DNA from 3 places in the Nonomuraea sp. NPDC003201 genome. Region 3 is predicted to be linked to each of the others. Evidence: riboswitches for the same ligand, from Rfam matches in the RefSeq annotation. Region 3 holds a riboswitch; each other region holds the start of a gene.
What was found. A riboswitch is a leader RNA that binds a small molecule or an ion and turns the genes downstream of it on or off. The one in region 3 is predicted to bind cyclic di-AMP.
Positions count from the first base shown of each region.

Region 1 (7,590 bases), on a different contig from region 3:
GTTTCGAGGCCGGTGTCCGCTTCGCCAGGACCGAGGGCATCGTGCCCGCCCCGGAGCCCACGCACGCGCTCGCGGAGACGATCGCCGAGGCCCTGCGGTGCAAGGAGAGCGGCGAGGAGAAGGTGATCCTGACCGCGCTCTGCGGCCACGGCCACTTCGACCTGGGCGCGTACGACCGCTACCTGGCCGGGCACCTGGAGGACTACACGCTGCCGCAGGACCGCATCGAGCAGGCCCTGACCGAGCTGCCGGGCTGAAAGCGGGGTGGCCGCCGGAAGAGGCGGCCACCCGGTCAACGCGCCGTGGGGCGCTTGCCGTGGTTCGCCTTCTTCTTCTTGCGTGCCTTGCCCTTGCGTGAGCGCCTGGCCATAAGCTCGCCTCCGGTGATCGGGCCGATGATCGGCTACGCCACGAGCCTCCCCGCCCGTGCTGACCAGCGCAAGCGCAGCACGCGAACTAACATTCCCCAACAATTCCGTGTCATAATTTGGTGGAATCTGTTGGAAGGAGCGGGCGTGCTCGCACAGCAGCGTCAGCAGACGATCCTCGAACGCGTGCGCAGCAACGGCGGCGTCCGGGTCGCGGACCTGGTCCGCGAGCTGGGCGTATCCGACATGACCATCCGTCGGGACCTCGAGGTGCTGGCCGAGCGCGGGTTGCTGGAGAAGGTGCACGGCGGTGCCACCGCCCTCGGCCCCGGCTCCACCGAGGAGCCGGGCTTCACCGCCAAGTCGGCCCGCCAGCAGCAGGAGAAGGAGGCCATCGCGCGCCGCGCGGCCGGCCTCGTCCGGCCTGGCACGGCCGTGGCGCTCTCGGCGGGCACCACCACGTGGGCGCTGGCCCGCCACCTGATCGCCGTCCCCGAGCTGACGGTGATCACCAATTCGATCCCCGTCGCCGAGGTCTTCCACCGCAACCCGCGTTCCGACCGCACGGTCGTGCTGACCGGCGGCGTGCGCACGCCGTCCGACGCGCTGGTGGGCCCGGTGGCCGTGGCCGCGATCCGCCGCCTGCACGTGGACACGCTGTTCCTCGGCGTGCACGGGATGAGCGTGCGGGCCGGGTTCACCACCCCCAACCTGCTGGAATCGGAGACCGACAGGGAGCTGGTGGCGGCCGCCAACCGGCTGGTCATCCCCGCCGACCACACGAAGTGGAACACGGTCGGCATCAGCACCATCGCCGAGCTGACCGAGGCCGACGTGGTCGTCAGCGACGCGGGGCTGCCTGAGGACGCACGCATGGAGCTGGCCGAACGGGCCGGAGAACTGATCATCGCGGAGGGCTCGTGAAGCGCACCATCACCCATCTGGCCGACGGCCGTGAGCTGATCTACTTCGATCAGCGGGACGACGCCGACCGGAGCGCGATCGACCGGCGGGTGCTCGACCCCCGGCCGGTGGCCTCCGAGCTGCGCTACGACCCGCTGACCGAGGAGTGGATCGCGATGGCGGGGCACCGGCAGACGCGCACGTTCCAGCCGACCGGCTCGGCGAACGAGTGCCCGCTGTGCCCGTCGTCGGACACGCGCTCGTCGGAGATCCCGGCGTACGACTACGACGTGGTGGTGTTCGAGAACCGATTCCCCTCCTTCTCCACCAATTTCGGGACTTATACAGACGTGGGGGGCCTGAGTGAGGTCCGGCCGGGAGTGGGGCGGTGCGAGGTGGTCTGCTTCACCTCTGAGCATTCGTCGTCGTTCTCCCAGCTCTCCGACGGCCAGGTGGAGCTGGTCATGGAGGCGTGGGCCGACCGGACGGCCGAGCTGTCCGGGATCGAGGGCGTGGAGCAGGTGTTCTGCTTCGAGAACCGGGGCGAGGAGATCGGCATCACGCTGGCCCACCCGCACGGCCAGATCTACGCCTACCCGTACGTCACGCCCAGGACCAGGCTCCAGCTCGCCGCCGCCAGGCGCTACACGAAGGGGAACCTGTTCGCCGACGTGCTGGCCGCCGAGCGGGCCGCCGGGACGCGCGTGGTGGCCTCCAACGAGCTGTGGACGGCGTTCGTGCCGGCCGCCGCGCGGTGGCCGTACGAGGTGCACATCTACCCGCACCGGCAGGTGCCCGATCTGGCCGCGCTGACGGAGGAGGAGCGGTCGGCGTTCGCGCCCCTCTACACCTCGGTGCTGCGGGCCTTCGACGACCTGTTCGGCGTGGTGATGCCGTACATCTCGGCCTGGCACCAGGCGCCCGTGCGGCAGGACCGCGAGCTCGGCTATCTGCACCTGGAGCTGTTCAGCATCAGGCGGGCGCCGGGCAAGCTCAAGTACCTGGCCGGGTCGGAGTCCGCGATGGGGGCGTTCGTGAACGACGTGCTGCCGGAGGAGGCCGCTAGGATGATTCGATCACAGGTAGATCACTATTAGATTTCTAATGGGGGTCGCGTTACTCGTGATCTACCACTAATATCCCTTTTGTGCCTGGCCGTAACAGCAGGCACACGCCTAATCCCGGGCGAGTCGCCCGGGAGCCGGGGACCCACCCGCACCTGGGGTGAATCCACTTCGGTGGTAGGGCACGCAGCTCCCAGCCCGAACCCGTCAGCTAACCCGGCCGGCAGAGGGAGAGGAACATCCACGTGGCGGCTCCGTCCCCCGCGACTCTTGCCATCGGCCTCGTCGCCGCCGCAGCCGTCGCCCTCCTGCCGGCGACCGCGGCCTCGGCGGCCCCCAAGCCCTCGGAGACCGAGCTCCGCGCCCAGCTCAAGCAGCTCAACAGCAAGATCGACAAGCTCATCGAGAAGTACAACCTCAAGCGCGTCGAGCTGTCCAAGGCGCAGGCGGCCGCCAAGGCGGCCAAGGAGCGGCTGGCGGCCGCGGAGAAGACGCTGGCCGCCGCCGAGCAGCGGGTCGGCGACCTCGCCAGGATGCGCTACCAGAACCACGACCCGTCGCTGCCCTCCGTCCTGATGGTCCAGAACGGCGGCGGCGCCGCCCTGCTCGAGCAGCTGACGGCCGAGCAGCAGGCCCTCGTCCAGGGGGTGGCCAAGGCCCGCGACGACAAGAAGAAGGCCTCCGACGAGGCCGCCGCGCTGGCCACCCAGATCGGCGTGGACGCCAAGGACGTGACCGAGCAGCGTTCCGAGGCCGAGGACATCATCGACGACATCAAGAGCAAGCTCCAGGACCTCGTGCCGCTCGGTCCCGGCCGCAAGTCCGACGGGAGCTGGGCGCCGGAACTGCCCTCGGGCTCGGACAACATCACGGCCCGTACACGGCTGATGAAGGCGGAGCTGGCCAAGAACTTCAAGCTGCCGTTCACGGTGGGCTGCTTCCGCTCGGGCTCCAGCGGCGAGCACCCGCTCGGGCGGGCCTGCGACTTCATGATGAGCACCGGCGGCACGATGCCCGCGGCCATCAACAACGCCCTGGGCGACCGCATCGCGGATTGGGCGCTCAAGAACAAGGGCAAGCTCGGCGTCAAGTACGTGATCTGGAAGCAGCGCATCAACATGGGCTCGGGCTGGCGGGCCATGTCGGACCGCGGCAGCGTCACCGAGAACCACTACGACCACGTCCACATCTCGATGTACTGAGCTGGATAAGGTCGGACATCATGACTGACACCCGGATCCCGCCCGCTCTCACCGGCGACGAGCGGACCACGCTGAACAACTGGCTCGAATGGCACCGCGGCACCCTCGCCGTCAAATGCGCGGGCCTGTCGGACGATCAGCTGCGCCTGCGCTCCGTCTCACCCTCGACCATGTCCCTGCTCGGCCTGGTCCGGCACATGGCGAACGTCGAACGCTCCTGGTTCCGCCGCGTGCTGAACGGCGAGGACCTCCCCAAGCTGTGGGACAAGGACCGCGACAACGACGCCGACTTCAAGGAAGTGGACGCCGCCTCGGTCAAGGAGGCCTTCCTCACGTGGGAAGAGGAGATCGAGCGCGCCCGCGCCATCTCGGACGCCACGCCGCTGGACGCCGTCGGTGACCACAGAGGGCAGGAGTGCACCCATCGCTGGATCCTCATCCACATGATCGAGGAGTACGCGCGGCACAACGGTCACGCGGATCTGCTGCGCGAGCGCATCGACGGGGTGACCGGAGAGTAACGAGAGCGATGATCAGGGCTCGGTGCGGAACAGCGCCCACACGGCCTTGCCGCCCCGAGCCAGCGGGTCCCAGCCCCAGCACTGACTGTAGGTCTCGACGATGTAGAGGCCGCGCCCGTTCTCCGAGATGAAGTCCGGTTCCTTGGGGCGCGGCACCTCGTCGCTGGGGTCGGCCACCGCCAGCAGCACGTGCGGCTGTACGCGCATCAGCAAGAGCTCGATCTCCCGCCGTCCCGCCGCGTACATCGCGTAGCGCACAGCGTTGGTCACGAGCTCCGACACCACCAGCGCGGCGTCGTCGCTGAGTTCGTGCAGGCCCCAGCCCTTGAGGGTCGAGCGGGTCACGTCCCTGGCCGTCTTCACGGAGTCGGCCTGAAAGGGCAACGGGCACGAGGTCGTGTACGGCTTGCCACCCATGAGCAGGTGGTCGAAGCCCACGTCACGGGTGATCTGCAATGCATCGGCAGTGGCCAGAGGATCCTCCACCATGCTGCCGATACCTCCCCGTTCAGTCCGACTTAGTGCATGTTTGGCCCAATATGCACTAAGCCATCATGGGTCACGATCGCTGCACCTGCAAGACCCAAATGCACGTGCACTTGCATTGTGCAGTAGCAAGCGGCGTTTTGGGGCATAACTCTCCTAATCGGACACGGGGTTGAGACCTTGTCATACCCGGCAATGTGGTGTCACTGTGTGTGCGGACCTTGATAGGAGGCAAAGTGACGCAGAACCAGCCGGGTTCCGGACCGACGGCGCTGCGCATCCTCCTGGGCTCCCAGCTGCGCAAGCTCAGGGAAGCGAAGAACGTCACTCGTGAGGAGGCGGGCCATCTCATCCGTGGCTCCGAATCCAAGATCAGCCGCATGGAGCTGGGCCGAGTGGGGTTCAAAGAACGGGACGTGGCGGACCTGCTGACCCTCTACGGGGTCGTCGACAAGCAGGCCCGCTCCGCCGTACTCGACCTGGTCGCCACCGCCAACGAGCCTGGTTGGTGGCACCGGTTCAACGATGTCCTGCCCACGTGGTTCCAGGCGTACGTCGGCCTTGAAGAGGCCGCCGCCAGGATCAGGACCTACGAAGTCCAGTTCGTGCCAGGACTGCTGCAGACCAAGGAGTACGCAAGGGCCGTCGTGACCGCCGGATCGGCGGGAATCGGGGCCGAGGAGATCTCCAGAAGAGTGGATCTCCGGCTGGAGCGCCAGCGGATGTTCGACAGGCCGGACGGGCCAGTGTTCTGGGCCGTGATCGACGAGGCCGCCCTGCGACGCCCCATCGGCGGCGTCGAGGTGATGCGGGCCCAGATCGAGCACCTCATCGACCTGATGCGCCAGGCCAAAATCACCATTCAGATCATGCCGTTCAGCTTCGGCGGGCACAGCGCGGAAGGCGGGGCGTTCAGCGTCCTGCGCTTCCCCGACACCGATCTGCCCGACGTCGTGTACGTCGAGCAGTTGGCGAGCGCGCTCTACCTCGACAAGCGTGAAGACGTGGACCGATACACCGAGGTGATGGAGCGGCTCTGCGCCGTGAGCACCACTCCGGACGAGACGGTCGAGCTGTTGCGGACGATCGCGGACGAGTTCTGACGGACGGTAACGGATGATCGCGGGCGACTTGTGACGGCGCGGACGTCGTTGTTGGGTACGCATCTGCCCTAGACTGGCCATCGGCGTTGGATCCCGCCGTGGCGGAGCATGCCCAACACCGCACATGTGGGCGCGGCGCGTGTGCCGTAACCGATGGACGCGCCCGCGATCACTCGTAGCTTGATCAAGGAGACCATTCCGTGAAGACCGCTGTCGAGGAGCTCAGCCCGACCCGGGTCAAGCTCACTGTCGAGGTGCCGTTCGACGAGCTGCGCCCGAGCATGGATGCGGCGTACAAGAAGGTCGCGCAGCAGGTGCGCGTCCCCGGGTTCCGGCCTGGCAAGGTTCCGGCCCGCATCATCGAGCAGCGCTTCGGCCGGGCGGTAGTGCTGGAGGAGACCCTCAACGACGCGGTGCCCAAGCTGTACGGCAAGGCCGTCGACGAGGTCGACGTGTTCCCGGTCGCGCAGCCCGACATCGAGGTCACGAAGATCGAGGACGGCGAGCAGATCGAGTTCACCGCCGAGGTCGACATCCGGCCCAACTTCGAGGTGCCCGACTACCAGGGCCTCGAGGTCACGGTCGACTCCGCCGAGGTCTCCGACGAGGACGTCGACGCCCAGCTCGACTCCCTGCGCCAGCGTTTCGCGACGCTGACCGGCGTCGAGCGCGCGGCCGCCAACGGCGATTTCGTCGTCATGGACCTGCGCGCCGAGATCGACGGCGACAACATCGAGGAGCAGCAGGCCAGCGAGGTCTCCTACGAGGTCGGCGCCGGCTCCGTGCTCCAGGGCCTCGACGCCGCGCTCGAGGGCATGTCCGCGGGCGAGGAGAAGAGCTTCAAGACCGAGCTCGTCGGCGGCGAGAACGCCGGCGACGAGGCCGACGTGATCATCACCGTCAAGTCGGTCAAGGAGAAGGTCCTGCCCGAGCTCGACGACGAGTTCGCCCAGCTCGCCAGCGAGTTCGACACGCTCGACGAGCTCAAGACCAGCATCCGCGAGCAGGCCCGCCGCAACAAGCTGATCGACCAGGTCGTGCAGTCCCGCGAGAAGGCCCTCGACACGCTGCTGGAGCAGATCGACATCCCGCTGCCGGACAGCGCGCTCAAGGCCGAGGTCGACGCCCGCAAGCACAACCTCGACCACCAGATCGCCGAGAGCGGCCTGAGCCGCGACGCCTTCTTCCGTCTCTACCAGACGACGGAGGAGGAGCGCTTCGCCGAGTTCGACACCAACTCCGCCCGCGCGATCAAGGTCGGCTTCGTGCTCGACAAGATCGTCAAGGCCGAGGAGCTGGGCGTCTCCGAGCAGGAGCTGACCAACTTCGTCGTGCGCCGCGCCATGGAGATGGGCGTCCAGCCCAACGAGCTGGCCAAGCACCTCGCCGACAACGACCAGCTCACGCTGGCCATGGTCGAGATCGTGCGCGACAAGGCCAAGTCCGTGCTCGGCGACGCCGCCAAGGTCGTCGACACCGAGGGCAACGAGGTGGACCTCAAGGCGATCTACGCCGAGATCAACGGCCAGGAGGTCGTGGGGGAAGAGGCCGCCGCCGAGGACGAGCCCGCCGGTGAGAAGCCCGAGGCGTAACCGCCTTCCCGCTCTTTCCGAAGCCCCCGAACCGTCCGGTTCGGGGGCTTCGGCCTTTTCGGGGGAGCTCCCGAAGAAAGCGTGCAGGCCGTGTAAGGCCCTCAGAAGGCTCGTGGGCACCCGGAGGGCTTCGGGGGGCCTCCAGGTGCCGGACCCGCGGCCTGCAGGCCGTGCGCGGCTCTTCAGGGAGCCACGCCGCAGGAGGGCGTGCTGAACCTGCGCCGTCAGCGAACAGTACGGGGACCGGGCATGAGCTGTGCGCGGCGCGCGTTAAGGTCACAAGCAAAGCCAATCGATTACGACGCATCGGAAGGTGACGCTGTGACCAGCCCGCCGACCTTCTATCAGCCT
Region 1 is NZ_JBSFTC010000173.1:9,942-17,531, forward strand. It holds gene ACWDX9_RS39765 (TrpB-like pyridoxal phosphate-dependent enzyme) at 1-257, shown strand, start outside; gene ACWDX9_RS39770 (50S ribosomal protein bL37) at 293-370, opposite strand; gene ACWDX9_RS39775 (DeoR/GlpR family DNA-binding transcription regulator) at 516-1,292, shown strand; gene galT (galactose-1-phosphate uridylyltransferase) at 1,289-2,368, shown strand; cyclic di-AMP (ydaO/yuaA leader) riboswitch at 2,434-2,575, shown strand; gene ACWDX9_RS39785 (coiled-coil domain-containing protein) at 2,581-3,537, shown strand; gene ACWDX9_RS39790 (DinB family protein) at 3,558-4,058, shown strand; gene ACWDX9_RS39795 (ATP-binding protein) at 4,071-4,547, opposite strand; gene ACWDX9_RS39800 (helix-turn-helix domain-containing protein) at 4,781-5,647, shown strand; gene tig (trigger factor) at 5,848-7,239, shown strand; gene ACWDX9_RS39810 (ClpP family protease) at 7,561-7,590, shown strand, end outside.
Region 1: another riboswitch for cyclic di-AMP. It lies ahead of ACWDX9_RS39785 (coiled-coil domain-containing protein); the one in region 3 lies ahead of ACWDX9_RS19735 (C40 family peptidase).

Region 2 (7,590 bases), on a different contig from region 3:
AGGGGCCGGGCGGTGTCAGTCGGTGGCGTAGCAGGTGGTCTTGCCGATGACCCGGACGCCGGGCCGGTCGCCGGAGAGCACGGTCAGCTCGAACGTCAGCCGTGTCTCGGGATTGCGCAGCACGGAGACGTCCTGATCCCCATCCCGCAGGTCCAGGTCGTCGACCACCTTGTCGTACCCCATCTCCTGGAGCAGATCCAGCAGCCCCGAGGAGGCGGAGGCGAGGTCGCTCTCGGCGCGGAAGTACCGCCGCACCTGCCCCGGCACGCACGAGTCGTCGTCCACCGGCGACTCGGTCGACAGCCGGAGGTCGGCGGAGCCGAGCAGGGCGCCGCCGTCGGAGTCGAGCTGCCGGGCGGCGTCTTCGAGTGTGGGCAGCTCGGCCGCCGCCGTGCAGGCCGTCATCGCCGCGACGCAGAGGAGCGCCGCGGATAAGCCGTGACGGCAGGCGCGCACGATCGGACCATATCCGAGATCGTCCGGGGCCCTCCACCAAAAGGCGAAAACAGAATGATCAACGGCGCCGGCGGAGCCGGGCACGCAGTCCCAGGTCGTCCACGCAGGTGCCGAGGCCGAGCGCCACGCACTCCAGCGGCCGTTCCGCCCGCCGTACCGGCATGCCCAGGGACTCCCGCAGCCGCTGCGCGAGCCCCGCGAGCAGCGCGCCGCCCCCCACCAGCACCACGCCGCGTTCCCCGAGGTCGCCGATCAGCTCGGCGGGGCAGCGCTCGACGGTCTCCCTCGCCGCCCACACGATGGACTCGATCGCCGGACCGGCCGCCTCCCGGATCCGCTCCACGGGCAGCCGCACGTCGTGCTCCTGACCGGTTTCGGGGTCTCTGGCGCGTACGGTAACGGGATTCCCGTCGGCGCCGGCCTGGTGTTTGGCCGCCTCCGCCTCGCGTTCGTCGATCGTGCGGCCGTGCTCGTGCTCGACCAGGCGGGCGATGGCCCGGTCCACGGCCCGGCCGCCGCCCGGGACCGCCGTCGTGGCCACGGCCTCCCCGCCGGAGAGCACGGCGATCCGGGCGGAGTCGCGCCCGATGTCGATCACCATGCCGCCCACGTAGTCGCGGACCGGCAGGCCCGCGCCGAGCGCCGCCGCGAGCGAGTGCGGGATCAGCCGGATCTGCCTGGCCTCCGCCTCGTACGCCACGTCGCGCAGCGTGGCCCGCTCGATCGGCGTGGAGCCGTCGGGCAGCGCCATGATCAGGCGTGGCCTGGCGAGCGGGCGCCGGTGCACCTTGCCCAGGAAGTGCTTGACCATCCGCAGGGCGAGGTCGCCGTCGGCCGGCAGACCGCCGCTGACCGGCCAGCAGATCTCCTCGCCCGTCGCGTCCGCGCCGTACCCGATGACCTTGCCGGTACGGCCGTCGATCGTCACCGCGGAGGGTTCGTCGAGCACGATGCCCTTGCCCCTGACGTAGATCCGCGTGCGGGAGCCCCCGAGGTCCATCGCCAGATCGCGGCCGAGGAGACTCATGACGCGACTGCGGACGTGGCGATCGTGGCGGGCATGCGGGGTCTATTTCCTGGGCCGCTCCAACGCAACACCAGGAACGGAGTGGTTCCCCTTTACCTGAGCGGGCGGGGCTCAGCGGCTCCTGAGGGCGGCCAGGGTCTCCTCGGCCCACTCGATGCCGGTGCGGACCTGGGCCAGCCCGAGCCGGTGCGCGTAGTGGCCGACCACGCCGGCGGGCCGGCAGTCGAGGACCGCCAGCCGTGCCTCGTACCCTGCCTTGATCCGCTCGACCACCGCGATCGCCTCCTCCGTGGACAGCAGCGGCAGCAGGAACGCCTGCAGCGCGGTCTCGTTGCGTACGACGAAGACGGGCTCGTGCTCCACCAGCCACGTGTGCAGCTCCCGCGCCCCCTCGGGGGTGATCGTGTAGATCTTGCGTCCCCTCGCGCCCTCCGACGAGGCCGCCACCAGGCCGTCGGCCGCCATCTTCACCAGCTCGGGATAGATCTGCGTGTGCCCGGCCTGCCACACGTGGTTGAGCGAGTGCTCGAACTTCTTGGCCAGGTCATACCCGCTCGCCGGGCCCACAGCCTCGAGCAGCCCGAGAAGCGCGATCCGAAGGGACATGCGCGCCAGCATATCGAAGACTTGACATGTCAGGGCTTACATATCAGTCTTCACATGTGAATGATGACATGAAGCCTCAAGGGCTCCTCTTGCTCGCGGTGCTCGGCGGGATGTTCCTGGCGATGCTCGACCAGACGATCGTCGGCACCGCGTTACCGCGGATCACGGCCGAGTTGGGCGGCACGACGCTCTACGTCTGGGTGGTGACGGCGTACCTGCTCACCTCGACGGTGACCGTGCCGCTCTACGGCCGGCTCTCCGACCAGCACGGCAGGAAGGCGCTGCTGCTGATCGGGATGGTGGTGTTCGTGGCCGGGTCCGCGCTGTGCGGGGCGGCGCAGGACATGCCGCAGCTCATCGCGTTCCGCGCGCTGCAGGGGCTCGGCGCGGGCGCGCTGCTGCCGCTGTCGATGGCGTTGGTGATGGAGATGTTCCCTCCGGGTACGAACGGCGCCCGCGTGCAGGGCGCGCTCGGCGGCGTGATGGGCCTGACGTACCTGGCCGGGCCGTTCCTGGGCGGGTTGTTCACCGACCACGCGACCTGGCGGTGGGCCTTCTACGTGAACGTGCCGATCGGCCTCGTGCTGATCGCGATCGTCGCGCGCCGCCTGCCGAACCGGCCGGGCGTGGGCGGCGGCGGGCGCCCCGACTACGCGGGCATCGCGGTCTTCACCGTGGCCATCAGCGCGCTGCTGCTGGGCCTGACGGAGAAGGGCCTGGACGGCAACACCTGGACCGACGCCTCCGTGGCCGGGCCGATCGTGCTCGCGGCCGCGTTGCTGGCGGTGTTCGTGCTGGTCGAGAGGCGGGCGGCCAGCCCGATCATGCCCATGCACCTGTTCGGCAACCGCACCTACACGCTCGTGAACGTCACGTCCTTCTTCACGGCCTTCTGCATGTACGCCGGTGTGGTGTTCCTGCCGCGCTACTTCCAGCAGTCCCTCGGCGTCAGCGCCACCGAGTCCGGGCTGAGGATCTACCCGATGACGCTGGCCATGGTCCTGGGCAGCGTCGTCATGGGTGCGCTCATGTCCAGGACCAGGGTCTACAAGCCGTGGCTGGTCGCCTCCCCGTTCCTGCTCGTCGCGGGCACCCTGCTCTGCCTGAACCTGACCGCGCACACCGACGGGCTGCTGCTGGCCGGCTGGATGCTGCTGATCGGGCTGGGCATGGGCCCGATGCTGTCCGGCCTGACCGTGGCCTCCCAGCAGTCCGTCGAGCCGCAGTACATCGGCGTCGCCTCCGCGAACCTGACCTTCTTCCGCCAGATCGGCGGCTCCGTGGCGCTGGCCGTCGGCGGCACCCTCTACACCTCGACGGTCACGGCGGACGCGCCCGTGCACGGCCTGGCCGCCGCGCACGCCTCCGCCGCGGCGGCGGTCATCCCGTCGCTGGGGGTGGCGGGGGCGCTGCTCGCCCTGATCGCGCTGGTGGCGATGCCGGCCAGGCGACTGGAGGTGCCCGCCACGCCGCAGAACAGGGTTGAGGCCAGTTTCGCGTCATAAGCGGCGCCATGCGAAGCTGTGATAGTCCCCAACACCATGGAGGTCCTCATGGCGGAAACACCGGAGCCGGAAGTCAGCGAGACTCCCGAGGACGAGATGAAGCGCAAGTTCCGCGAGGCGCTGGAGCGCAAGCGTAACCAGCACGCGGACTCGGGCGCGGGTGGCAAGGGCGGCGACCCATCGAAGATCCACGGGACGCATGGTCCGGCTGCGAGTAAAAGATCGTTCAGGCGCAAAAGCGGCGGCTGAGGCCGGGAATTTCAAGGGGGTACGGCAATGCCGTGCCCCCTTTCTCTATGCCGGAGGCAGGTAGATCTTTACACCGATTCATGACGAACTGTTTGTGTTTGTCCGGAATACGTGGTTAGAGTGATGCCCACTTACCAGCCGGTGGCGTGGACCTTACCCCAAAGGGACCAGCCGGCTGGCGCCGAATCCCGAGCACTCGGGAGCCGGGGACCCACCTCCCTGGGGTGAATCCGACCACGTGTCGGTAGGGCATCTCCACGTCCGAACCCGTCAGCTAACCCGGTAGGCGAGATGGAGAGGACGAATGCACAACTTGAATGATCACGTAGCACATCCATACAGCGTGATGACGACCGCCCTCTGAGCGGTCCCTTCCTCAGGCTCGTTTCGCGCTCCGCGTAGCTATTCCCCTGTCAGGTGCTTTGCCCTGCTACGCCCTTTTTCAAGTGAGCGCAACCTCCCTGCCCCCTCGCGAAGGACTGTACTTTTCATGTCTGCACGATCTTGCCTGCGTACCCTCGCTTTGCTCACCGCCTCCACCGTCGGCGCGCTCACCATCGCCGGCACCGCGGCCCACGCCGACTCCAACACGGACGAGAAGGTCCTGCTCAAGGGCTCGACCACCGCTTCGTACTTCTGGGACGACTCCTCCGGCCGCGCCGGGGACACCGGTCTGCCCGCCAGTGGCAAGCCCATGCAGAAAGGTCTGGCCGCCAGCCCGAGCTGGCCGCTCATGACCGAGGGATACGTGATTCACGACGGCAAGAAGCTGCCCTTCTTCGTCGGCGACCGCGGCCCGGGCGTGCCCTCCAACAACGGCGTCATGCTCGACCTGGACGGCAAGACGTTCGCGGAGCTGACCGGCGGCTCGTTCAACATGGAGACGCTCGGCGTCGACGGCGTCGGCGGCCAGGGGCACATCAAGGTCGACTACGTCATCACCAAGTGGGGCAACGGTCCCGGCAAGAAGAACTACCCGGTCCCGTTCTCGACCGGCGCCTGGTCCGAGCGTGACAACAACCCGGCTGAGCCCCCGGCGGCCGGTGTGGCCGTGCCGCCGCCGGCGCGCGCGGCCGGAGAGTGGAGCGCCGGCACGGGCGCCGTCGTGGCCAGCGCCGTGGCCGCGGTGGGCGGCGGCGTGGTGCTCGCCAGCGACCGCGTTCGCAATCTTCTCAAGGGCTGAACTTTACTGACCTGGACCAGAATGTCATTCTGGTCCTCGTGACCACCCGCGTAGCCGCGAACGGCATCGAAATCGCCTACGAGAGCTTCGGCTCGCACGAGGGGCGCCCCCTGCTCCTCATCATGGGGCTCGGCGCGCAGCTCATCCACTGGGATGAAGGGCTCTGCGCGCTGCTGGCGGACCAGGGACACCACGTCGTACGGTTCGACAACCGCGACGCCGGTCTCTCCACACACTTCTACGACAAGGGCGTTCCCGCGATGGGGACGCCCTCGCCGTATCTGCTGGACGACCTGGCCGACGACTCGGCGGGACTCATGGACGCGCTGGGCTGGCCGGCCGCCCACGTGGTCGGGGCGTCGATGGGCGGCATGATCGCCCAGGCGCTGGCCATCCGCCACCCGGACCGGGTGCTGACCCTGACCTCGATCATGTCCACTCCCGGCCCGTCGGCGGCCCCGCCCACCGAGGCCGCGCTCGCCACCCTCATGGCCGCGCCCCCCGCCGACCGCGACGCGGTCCAGGCCCAGGCGGTGCGGACCTGGTCGGTCATCGGCTCGCCCGGATACGAGCTGGACCGCGAGCGGATCACCCTGCTGGCCGGACTCGCGTTCGACCGCTGCTTCGACCCCGGCGGGACAGCCCGCCAGCTCGCCGCCATCATGGCCTCGGGCGACCGCACGACGGGGCTCGCCGGGGTGCGGGTGCCCACGCTGGTGCTGCACGGTGAGGCGGACCAGCTCGTCCCGGTCGCGGGCGGCCAGGCCACGGCCGCGGCCGTGCCGGGCGCCCGGCTGGTGACCTACCCGGGCATGGGCCACGACCTGCCGCGCCCGCTCTGGCCGTCCGTCGTGGCCGAGATCAGCAAGCTCACCGCCGCCTAGCCGAAGTGGGCACGGGTCTCCGCGAACGCCTGGTCCGTGCCCTCCAGCGCCCTGGCCACGTCGGCCTCCGTGTGCGCGGCCGACATGAACCAGTTGTGCCACGGGTGCAGGTAGACCCCGTGCCGCAGGCAGGCGTCGCTCCACCACATCGCGACGGAGAGGTCGGCGTCCCCGTCGAAGCTGAGCCACGGGATCGTGACGGGCCCCGTCTGGTTCACCACGAACCCGTGGGACTTGGCCTGCGCGTAAAGCCCCTCGCGGAGCTGCGTGCCCGCGCGTTCCATGGCGCCGATGCCGTCCGTGTCGCGCAGCGTCTCGATGGTCGCCTTGGCCGCCGCCATGGCGACCGCCGAGAACCAGAACGAGCCCGTCGAGTACAGCGTCTGAGCCGGTCCGCGCAGCGCGTCCGTGCCGGTGACGGCGGCGATCGGATAGCCGTTCGCCATGGCCTTCGACCAGGCGGTCAGGTCGGGCCGCACCCCGTACGGCTCCCAGGACCCCCGCAGGTCGACCCGGAACCCGGCCCGCACGTCGTCGATCACCAGCGCGGCCCCGAGCCGGTCGGCCAGGGCGCGGGCGCCCCGCGCGAAGGCGGGCTCCACCAGCTCCTGGTCCTCGAACGAGTCGTGCTTGAACGGCGTCACGATGATCGCCGCCACGTCGCCCTCCACGGTCGCCGCCGCGGCCTCCAAGGACTTGAGTGAGTTGTACGTGAACTCCACCAGGTCGGCCCGCTCGTTGGGCGTCGTGCCCGCCAGGGAGGGCGTGCACCAGGGGTCCGCCCCGTGGTAGGCGCCGTGCGCCATCAGGACCTTGGTCCGGCCGGTGGCGGCGCGGGCGACCATGAGCGCCTGCGTGGTGGCGTCGGTGCCGTTCTTGGAGAACATCGCCCAGTCGGCGCTGGGCACGGTGTCCACCAGCAGCTCGGCCAGCTCCACCATGATCGGGCCGGGGCCGTTGAGGCAGTCGCCGAGCGCGGCCTGCCGGGCGGCGGCCTCCTCCACGCGCGGGTGGCGGTGGCCGAGCACGACCGGGCCCCAGCTGCACATGAAGTCGATGTACTCGCGACCGTCCACGTCCCACTGGCGGCAGCCCTCGCCGCGTTCGAAGAACTGCGGGAAGCCGGGGGCGAAGAGGGCGGCGTTGAGGTGGCCGTACATGCCGCCGGGGACGACCTTCAGTGCGCGCTGACGGAGTTCTGCGTCGGTCATCCGAGAGTCCTTAGAGTCGAGTCGAGATCGATGAGGCCGGCGTCCGAGCCGAGCCCGGTGGCGACGCGGGCGGCGGTGGCCGTGCCCCAGCGGGCCGCGGTCAGCACATCCTGCCCGTGCAGGAGGCCCGTCAGGAACCCCGCGCAGTACGCGTCCCCGCAGCCGGTCGTGTCCGAGACGTCTACCTTGAGTGCGGGCACCGTCTCCGCGCCCTCCGGGGTGACCACCAGGCTGCCCGCCGCCCCCAGCGTGACGAGCACGCCGCGCGGCCCGTCGGCCAGCAGGGCCCGGGCGGCCTCGCCGACGTCGGAGGCGCCGGTCATGAGGAGGGCCTGCGACTCGTTCGGCAGCACGTAGTCCACGTGCGGCAGGAAAGCGCGGGCCATTCCCAATAAGTCGGGCATCTCCGAAAGGAGGTCCATGGTAATGACGGTGCCGGACGCGCGTACCTCGTCCAGGAGGGCGAAGA
Region 2 is NZ_JBSFTC010000102.1:2,999-10,588, forward strand. It holds gene ACWDX9_RS30125 (hypothetical protein) at 16-456, opposite strand; gene ACWDX9_RS30130 (rod shape-determining protein) at 515-1,483, opposite strand; gene ACWDX9_RS30135 (PadR family transcriptional regulator) at 1,595-2,089, opposite strand; gene ACWDX9_RS30140 (MDR family MFS transporter) at 2,146-3,594, shown strand; gene ACWDX9_RS30145 (DUF5302 domain-containing protein) at 3,643-3,843, shown strand; cyclic di-AMP (ydaO/yuaA leader) riboswitch at 4,013-4,147, shown strand; gene ACWDX9_RS30150 (hypothetical protein) at 4,334-5,026, shown strand; gene ACWDX9_RS30155 (alpha/beta fold hydrolase) at 5,065-5,910, shown strand; gene ACWDX9_RS30160 (aminotransferase class III-fold pyridoxal phosphate-dependent enzyme) at 5,907-7,121, opposite strand; gene ACWDX9_RS30165 (carbohydrate kinase family protein) at 7,118-7,590, opposite strand, start outside.
Region 2: another riboswitch for cyclic di-AMP. It lies ahead of ACWDX9_RS30150 (hypothetical protein); the one in region 3 lies ahead of ACWDX9_RS19735 (C40 family peptidase).

Region 3 (7,590 bases):
CACGGCCCCGCCTCGCGCGCCGACCTCGCCAAGGTCACCGGCCTGTCGAAGCCCACGGTGTCCGCGGCCCTGGCCGGGCTGGAGGAGGACGGGCTCGTTCACCTCGTCGGCGAGGTCTCCGGCCGCCCGGGGCCGGTCACGTCCCTGTACGACGTCAACGCCGCCGCCACCCACGTCGCCGGCGTCGACATCGGGCGTGACTGGATCAGGGTCGCCGTCGCCGACCTGCGCGGGAAATTCGCCGGCCGGAGGGACGGGCGCAACACCGCCCTCACCTCCGCCGAACTGGCCGTCCTGGTCGGACAGCTGTGCCGGGCCGCCGCCCGCGAGGCCGTCGTCGACTGGCCCGCCATCGCCTGCGCCGTCGTCGGCACGCCCGGCGTGTACAACCCGGAGCTCGGCCGCCTGGAGTTCGCCCCCAACCTGCCCGGCTCCGACCTGGCCGAGCGCCTGCGCGCCGAGATGGAGGTCGACCTCGTCATCGAGAACGACATCAACCTGGCCGCCGTCGGCGAGCACACGCACGGGGCGGGGCGCGGCAAGTCCAACTTCGCGCTGGTGTCCGTCGGCACCGGCGTCGGGATGGGCATCGTGATCAACGGTGAGCTGTACGTGGGCGCCCGGGGAGCGGCGGGGGAGGTCTCGTACGTGCCCGCGACCGAGGACCCGGCGCCGCCGGCGGGCGACGCCCTGGCCCACGGCGCCACGGAGGCGGTCGCCGCCGCGCCCGGAGTGGTCCGCGCGGCCCGCGCCGCCGGCCTGAGCCTGGAGACGGCCAAGAAGGTCTTCGCCGCGGCGGCCTCCGGCGACGGCGTGGCCCGCTCGGTGGTGGAGGCCGAGGGGCGCCGCATCGGCGGCCTGCTGGTGGCGGTGGCCGCCGTGCTGGATCCGGAGGTGATCGTGCTCAGCGGCGGCGTGGGCCGCAACCTGGACCTCCTGGGGGAGGCCATCGAGGCCCGCATCGCCGAGCTCGGCCCGCTGCGGCCCTCGGTGGTGGCCAGCACGCTGGGGGACAGCGGCGTCCTGCTGGGCGCGGTGGCCCACGCCAGGACCCGTGCCTGGGACCTCATCTTCGACGCCCGCCTCCCCTGACCGTCGCGTGGGGAGGCGGACGCCGCGGCCTCCTACAGGGTGGCCGTGAGGGTGGTGGGTGTTTCGTCGCGCTGCTCCTGGAGCTTGGACCAGAGCCGTACGCCCTTGCGGTCGGGGCGGACGCCACCCACGAAGGAGTCCCTGCGCCAGGAGGTCAGGCGCTCTTCCTTGACCACGTCACCCGTGTGCGGCGAGTGGACCATGTAGCCGGGCCGGGAGATCATCCCGACATGCCCGAGGCCGTGGAAGAAGACCAGATCGCCGGGTTTGAGGTCCTGCCAGGCGATCTTCTTGGTGAACGCGCCGTACTGTTCGGCGGCGGTGCGGGGGAGTTCGATTCCGGCGTGCTCGTACGCCCTGAGCATGAGCCCGGAGCAGTCGTAGCCGCTCGGGCTGGCGCCGCCCCACACGTACGGGGTGCCGCGCTTGCTCATGGCGAACTTGATGGCGACCTTCCAGGCGGGCTTCGGAGCCTGTTTCTCCTGGATTTTTTTGATCTGGCCGCCGGTCAGGGTGGTGAGGTCGTCGATCTTGGACGAGGCATGGGCGGGGGAGGCCAGCATGAGCCCGGCGGCGCCCGCCGCCAGGACAATGGCGATTCGAGACAGGGGTCTGTCCTTCCATAAGGCCGGCCGGGTTAGCTGACGGGCTCGGGCCTGGAAGTAGCCCTACGGCATGGGGATGCCGACTCGCCCCAGGGGGAATGTGGGTCCCCGGCTCCACGCAACGGCGCGCGGATTAGGCTGGTCGGTGACTTTAACGAAACGGTCAAAGAACCGCAATACCGGACAAAGGGGGCGTCCGAAAGATGAGATGAAGTGTTCGTCAGCCGAGACGACGCGGTAAGGTACCGCCCATGGAGTCGCGTAACATCCGTCTGGCCGTCATCCCCGGCGATGGGATCGGCACCGAGGTCGTGGCCGAAGGGCTCAAGGTCCTGGAGGCAGTGGGCACGAAGATCGAGCCCACTCACTACGACCTGGGAGCCGCACGCTATCACCGTACCGGCGAGACGCTGCCCGACGCCGTGCTCGAAGAGCTGCGCGGCTACGACGCGATCCTGCTCGGCGCCGTGGGCGACCCCAGCGTGCCGCCGGGCATCCTCGAGCGCGATCTGCTGCTGCGGCTCCGCTTCGAGTTCGACCACTACGTCAACCTGCGCCCGGTCAAGCTGTTCCCCGGCGTGGAGACCCCGCTGGCCGACACGCCGCCGGAGAACATCGACATGATCGTCGTCCGCGAGGGCACCGAGGGCCTCTACGCGGGCACCGGTGGCGCCATGCGGCGCGGCACCCCGCACGAGATCGCCACCCAGGAGTCGCTCAACACCGCCTACGGTGTCGAGCGCGTGGTGCGCTACGCGTTCGAGAAGGCCGTCACGCGGCCGCGCAAGAAGCTGACGCTCGTCCACAAGACCAACGTCCTCACCTTCGCCGGTGACCTGTGGCAGCGCACGGTCAACCGCCTGGCGGCGGAATATCCCGACGTCACGACCGACTACTGCCACATCGACGCGGCCTCGATGTTCTTCGTGAGCCAGCCGGAGCGGTTCGACGTGGTCGTCACCGACAACCTGTTCGGCGACATCATCACCGACCTGGGCGCCGCCATCGCGGGCGGCATCGGCCTGGCCGCCAGCGGCAACATCAACCCCGAGCGGTCCGCGCCGAGCATGTTCGAGCCGGTGCACGGCAGCGCCCCGGACATCGCCGGTCAGGGCAAGGCCGACCCCACCGCGACCATCCTGTCCGTCGCCATGCTCCTCGACCACCTCGGCCTGCACACCGAGGCGGCCAAGGTCGAGCAGGCGGTCGCCGATGACATCCTCGAGCGGCTGGCCGGCTGGGCGGGTCGCACCACCCACGAGATCGGTGACGACATCACCGCGCGAGTATCCGGCTAGGACCGCCTAGCCCCAACGCGCCTGGTGGTCCGACGAGGGCCGCCAGGCGCTTTTTTGCGTCCAAAAGGGCTGATCGCCGCATTGGCCGCTTGCCATCCCATATAGCGAGACAATAGGAAGTACCGGGGCTGCCTTCCGGGCAGCGCCCGCTTACCAGCACCGATCCGCAGATTTCTGTAGATTTGGGCAGATTCGCAGAGAGAAGGACCGACGTCATGACCATCGCTCAGAAGCTCAGCTTCGACGTGCAGCTATCCGACCACGCTCGCACCGCGGCCGAGCGGGAGCAGGTACTGGCGAACCCCGGCTTCGGGCAGACCTTCACGGATCACATGGTCTCGATCGACTACACCGAGGGGCAGGGCTGGCACGACGCCAAGCTCCTTCCGTACGGCCCGCTCTCGCTCGACCCGGCGACCTCGGTCTTCCACTACGCGCAGGAGCTGTTCGAGGGGCTCAAGGCCTACCGCCAGGCCAACGGCTCGATCGTCGCGTTCCGCCCGTACGCGAACGCCGCCCGCTTCAACCGCTCCGCGCTCCGGATGGCCATGCCGGAGCTGCCGGAGGAGGCTTTCGTGGAGTCGCTCGAACTCCTCGTCCAGACCGACAAGGAATGGGTGCCCACGACCGAGGGTCACAGCCTCTACCTGCGCCCCTTCATGATCGCCACCCAGGCGGGGCTCGGCGTCAACTACCCGTCGAAGTCGTACAAGTACATGGTCATCGCCTCCCCGGCGGCCTCGTACTTCACGGGTGGGCTCAAGCCCGTCTCCGTCTGGCTGTCCACCGAGTACACGCGGGCCGCCCCCGGCGGCACGGGCTTCGCGAAGTGCGGCGGCAACTACGCGGCCGCGTTCGTCGCGCAGCGGCAGGCCGTGGAGAACGGCTGCGACCAGGTGGTGTGGCTGGACGCCCACGAGCACAAGTACGTCGAGGAGATGGGCGGGATGAACCTGTTCTTCGTCCTCGGCGGCAAGCTCGTCACCCCCGCGCTGACCGGCACCCTGCTGCCCGGCATCACCAGGGACTCCATCCTGGAGCTGGCCGGCGACCTGGGCCTGGAGACCGAGGAGCGCCTCATCTCGATCGACGAGTGGCAGGCCGGATGCGAGTCCGGCGAGCTCACCGAGGTGTTCGCGTGCGGCACGGCGGCCGTGGTCACGCCGGTGGGCACCGTGAAGGGCGCCGACCGCTCCTGGAGCGTCGCCGACGGCAACCCCGGCCCGGTGACGATGCGGGTGCGTGAGGAGCTGGTGGGCATCCAGTACGGCGCCCGCCCCGACGCCCACAACTGGATCCACAAGATCGTCTAGTGGGGACGGCCGGGTCCGCGAGGGCCCGGCCGCCGCGCCTAGTTCTTCCTGATCAGGGTCATCCCGTCCGCGACCGGCAGCAAGAGGACCGTCACCCGCGGATCCTCCATCACCAGGTCGTTGAACTGCCGGATGTCCACGGTGGTCTGCTCCTCGTGCGCCGGGTCCGCCACGTGGCCCCGGCGCAGCGTGTTGTCCGCCACGATCAGGCCGCCGGGCCGCAGGCGCTCCATGAGCAGCTCGTAGTAGCCGGGGTAGTTGCCCTTGTCGGCGTCGAGGAAGGCCAGGTCGACAGTCTGGTCGAAGGCGGCGAGCGTCTCCAGCGCGGGGCCGAGCGTGAGCGTCACGCGGTCCTCCACCCCGGCCTCGCGCCAGTAGCGGCGGGCGACGGAGGTCCACTCGTCGCTCACGTCGAAGCAGTGCAGCCGCCCGCCGGACAGGCCCCTGGCGATGCACACGGACGAGTAGCCGGTGAACGTCCCCACCTCGACGACGACCTGGGGCGCCACGAGCTGGGTGATCATGGTCAGGAAGGTGCCCTGGTCGGGCGAGATCTGCATGCCGGCGGCGTCCCCGGTGGCGCTGAGCGTCTCCTTCGCCAGCTCGTCCAGCAGGGCGTCGGGCGGGGTCGTGTGCGCGAGGACGTACTGTGCTACGGCGGGATCTAGGAGGTATGCCTTCATATATCCATTCTCCCGGCATCGGGTAGGGTCTGCGCGATCAATGAGGTGAGAGTGGGCTGATGATGAAGCGGTTGCTGGCGGTGGCGCTCGCGTGCGTGGCCATCGCCATACTCGGGGTGGTGTCGTTCTCGGAGCCGGGCCGGTCGTCCGACGGGGTGCGGCTGACCCGGCAGATGGACGGATCGATGGTCCTGGCCGACCGGGGCGGGGACGCCCCCGTGCTGGACGTGTACGAGGACTTCGACTGCCCGGTCTGCAAGGACATGCACGCCAAGGTAGACGGCACCATCAGGAAACTCGCCCTGGAGGGCAAGGTCAAGGTCGTCTTCCACCCGGTGACGATCTTCCAGGACGAGCCCATGCGCTCCAACTCCATCCGCGCCGCCGCTGCCGCCCGCTGCGTCCCCGAGGAGAACTGGCTCAGCTTCAGGGACGAGCTGTACGCCATGCAGCCCGCGCCGCACGGCGAGGCGTCCGGATTCGCCGTCGAGGACCTGGTCAAGGCAGCCAGGCAGGCGGGGGCGTCGGTGGACGAGTGCGTCAGGTCGCAGTCGTACGCGCAGGCCCATCTGGCGGAGACCGCGAAGGTGCGCCTCCAGGGCACGCCCACGGTGCTGCTCGACGGGAAGCTGCTGGGCAACGAGGCGTTCGACCCGGCCGCGCTCGAGCGCGTCATCACAGGTGGTGACGGCGTCACCGTGTAAAGGCTCGTCCCAGAAGCTGAGATCGATGTGCCAGATGCTGAATGCATATGGCAGACTGGGCGGCACCATGTTCTACGGTCTGCTCATTATCAGCAGGCGCGCTGGCTGACAAGGGACACCGCCAGCGCGCAGACCTCTCACGTCCGTGAGGGGTCTTTTTGCTTTCCAGAGGCTTCCAGAGAAGAGAGACTCATGGCCGACGACCGCTTCCACGTATACGACACGACGCTGCGTGACGGCGCCCAGCAGGAGGGGCTCAGCCTCACCGTCGCCGACAAGCTCGCCGTCGCGCGCCACTTGGACAGCCTGGGCGTCGGTTTCATCGAAGGGGGCTGGCCGGGCGCCAACCCCAAGGACACAGAGTTCTTCAGGCAGGCTCAAACAGAGCTGGACCTGAAGCACGCGCAGCTCGCCGCGTTCGGTGCGACCCGCCGAGCCGGTGTGAAGGCAGCCGACGACCCGTTGGTGGCCGCATTGCGCGAATCCGGCGCGCCGGTCGTGACCCTTGTCGCCAAGAGCCACGACCGGCACGTGGAGCTGGCCCTCCGCACGACTCTCCAGGAGAACCTCGCGATGATCCGCGACACGGTCTCTCACCTTCGTGCGGAGGGACAGCGAGTCTTCCTCGACGCCGAGCACTTCTTCGACGGTTACAAGTCCAACCCAGCCTACGCGCTCGAAGTCCTCAGGACCGCCGCCGAAGCCGGGGCCGACGTCATCGCCCTGTGCGACACGAACGGCGGCATGCTCCCCGACGAGCTGGCCGAGATCGTCCACGAGGCCGTCCTGACCAGCGCCCGCGTCGGCATCCACTGCCACGACGACACCGGCTGCGCCGTCGCCAACACCCTGGCCGCCGTCAAGGCCGGTGCCACGCACGTACAGGGCTGCGCGAACGGCTACGGCGAGCGCTCCGGCAACGCCAACCTCTTCACGGTCGTGGCGAACCTCCAGCTCAAGCGCGGCTTCGACCTCGTCCCCACGACCGCCCTCGCCGAAATGACCCGCATCGCCCACGCGATCACCGAGGTCACCAACGTCACCCCCAACTCCCACGCCCCGTACGTCGGCACCTCCGCCTTCGCCCACAAGGCCGGTCTGCACGCCAGCGCCATCAAGGTCGACCCCAACCTCTACCAGCACATCGACCCCGCCGCCGTCGGCAACGACATGCGCATGCTCGTCTCCGACATGGCCGGCCGCGCCTCGGTCGAGCTCAAGGGCCGCGAACTCGGCTACGACCTCACCCCGGAACACACCAAGACCCTGGTCGAACGCGTCAAGGACCTGGAGTCGCGCGGATTCACCTTCGAGGCCGCGGACGCGTCGTTCGAGCTGCTGCTGCGCGACACCGTGGAGGGGAAGCGCAAGCGCCACTTCGAGGTCGAGTCGTGGCGCGTGATCGTGGAGCGCACGAAGGGCGGCGAACTGGTCAGCGAGGCCACCGTCAAGCTCCACGCCAAGGGCGAGCGCATCGTCGCCACGGGCGAGGGCAACGGCCCCGTCAACGCCCTGGACAAGGCCGTGCGGCTGGGGCTGGAGCAGCTGTACCCCGAGCTGGCGAAGCTGGAACTGGTGGACTACAAGGTCCGCATACTCGAGGGCACCCACGGCACGGACGCCATCACCCGCGTCCTCATCACCTCCAGCGACGACACGTCCGAGTGGGCCACGGTCGGGGTGGCGGAGAACATCATCGACGCGTCGTGGCAGGCCCTGGAGCAGGCAGTCACCTACGGCCTCCTCCGCGCCGGCCACAAGACCGCCTGAGCGGGAAACCGCCCGGTCCTCCGCGATAGGGGCGCTGCGGGCAGCGCCTCCCGGGAGGGCTCCCGCCCCCTTCGATCCCCGAAACCCCCGCTCGCTGCGCCCGCCCGTCGCCCTGTTACGCGGTG
Region 3 is NZ_JBSFTC010000048.1:32,418-40,007, forward strand. It holds gene ACWDX9_RS19730 (ROK family transcriptional regulator) at 1-1,092, shown strand, start outside; gene ACWDX9_RS19735 (C40 family peptidase) at 1,125-1,655, opposite strand; cyclic di-AMP (ydaO/yuaA leader) riboswitch at 1,704-1,847, opposite strand; gene ACWDX9_RS19740 (3-isopropylmalate dehydrogenase) at 1,949-2,995, shown strand; gene ACWDX9_RS19745 (branched-chain amino acid aminotransferase) at 3,211-4,308, shown strand; gene ACWDX9_RS19750 (O-methyltransferase) at 4,347-4,991, opposite strand; gene ACWDX9_RS19755 (DsbA family protein) at 5,051-5,695, shown strand; gene cimA (citramalate synthase) at 5,888-7,465, shown strand.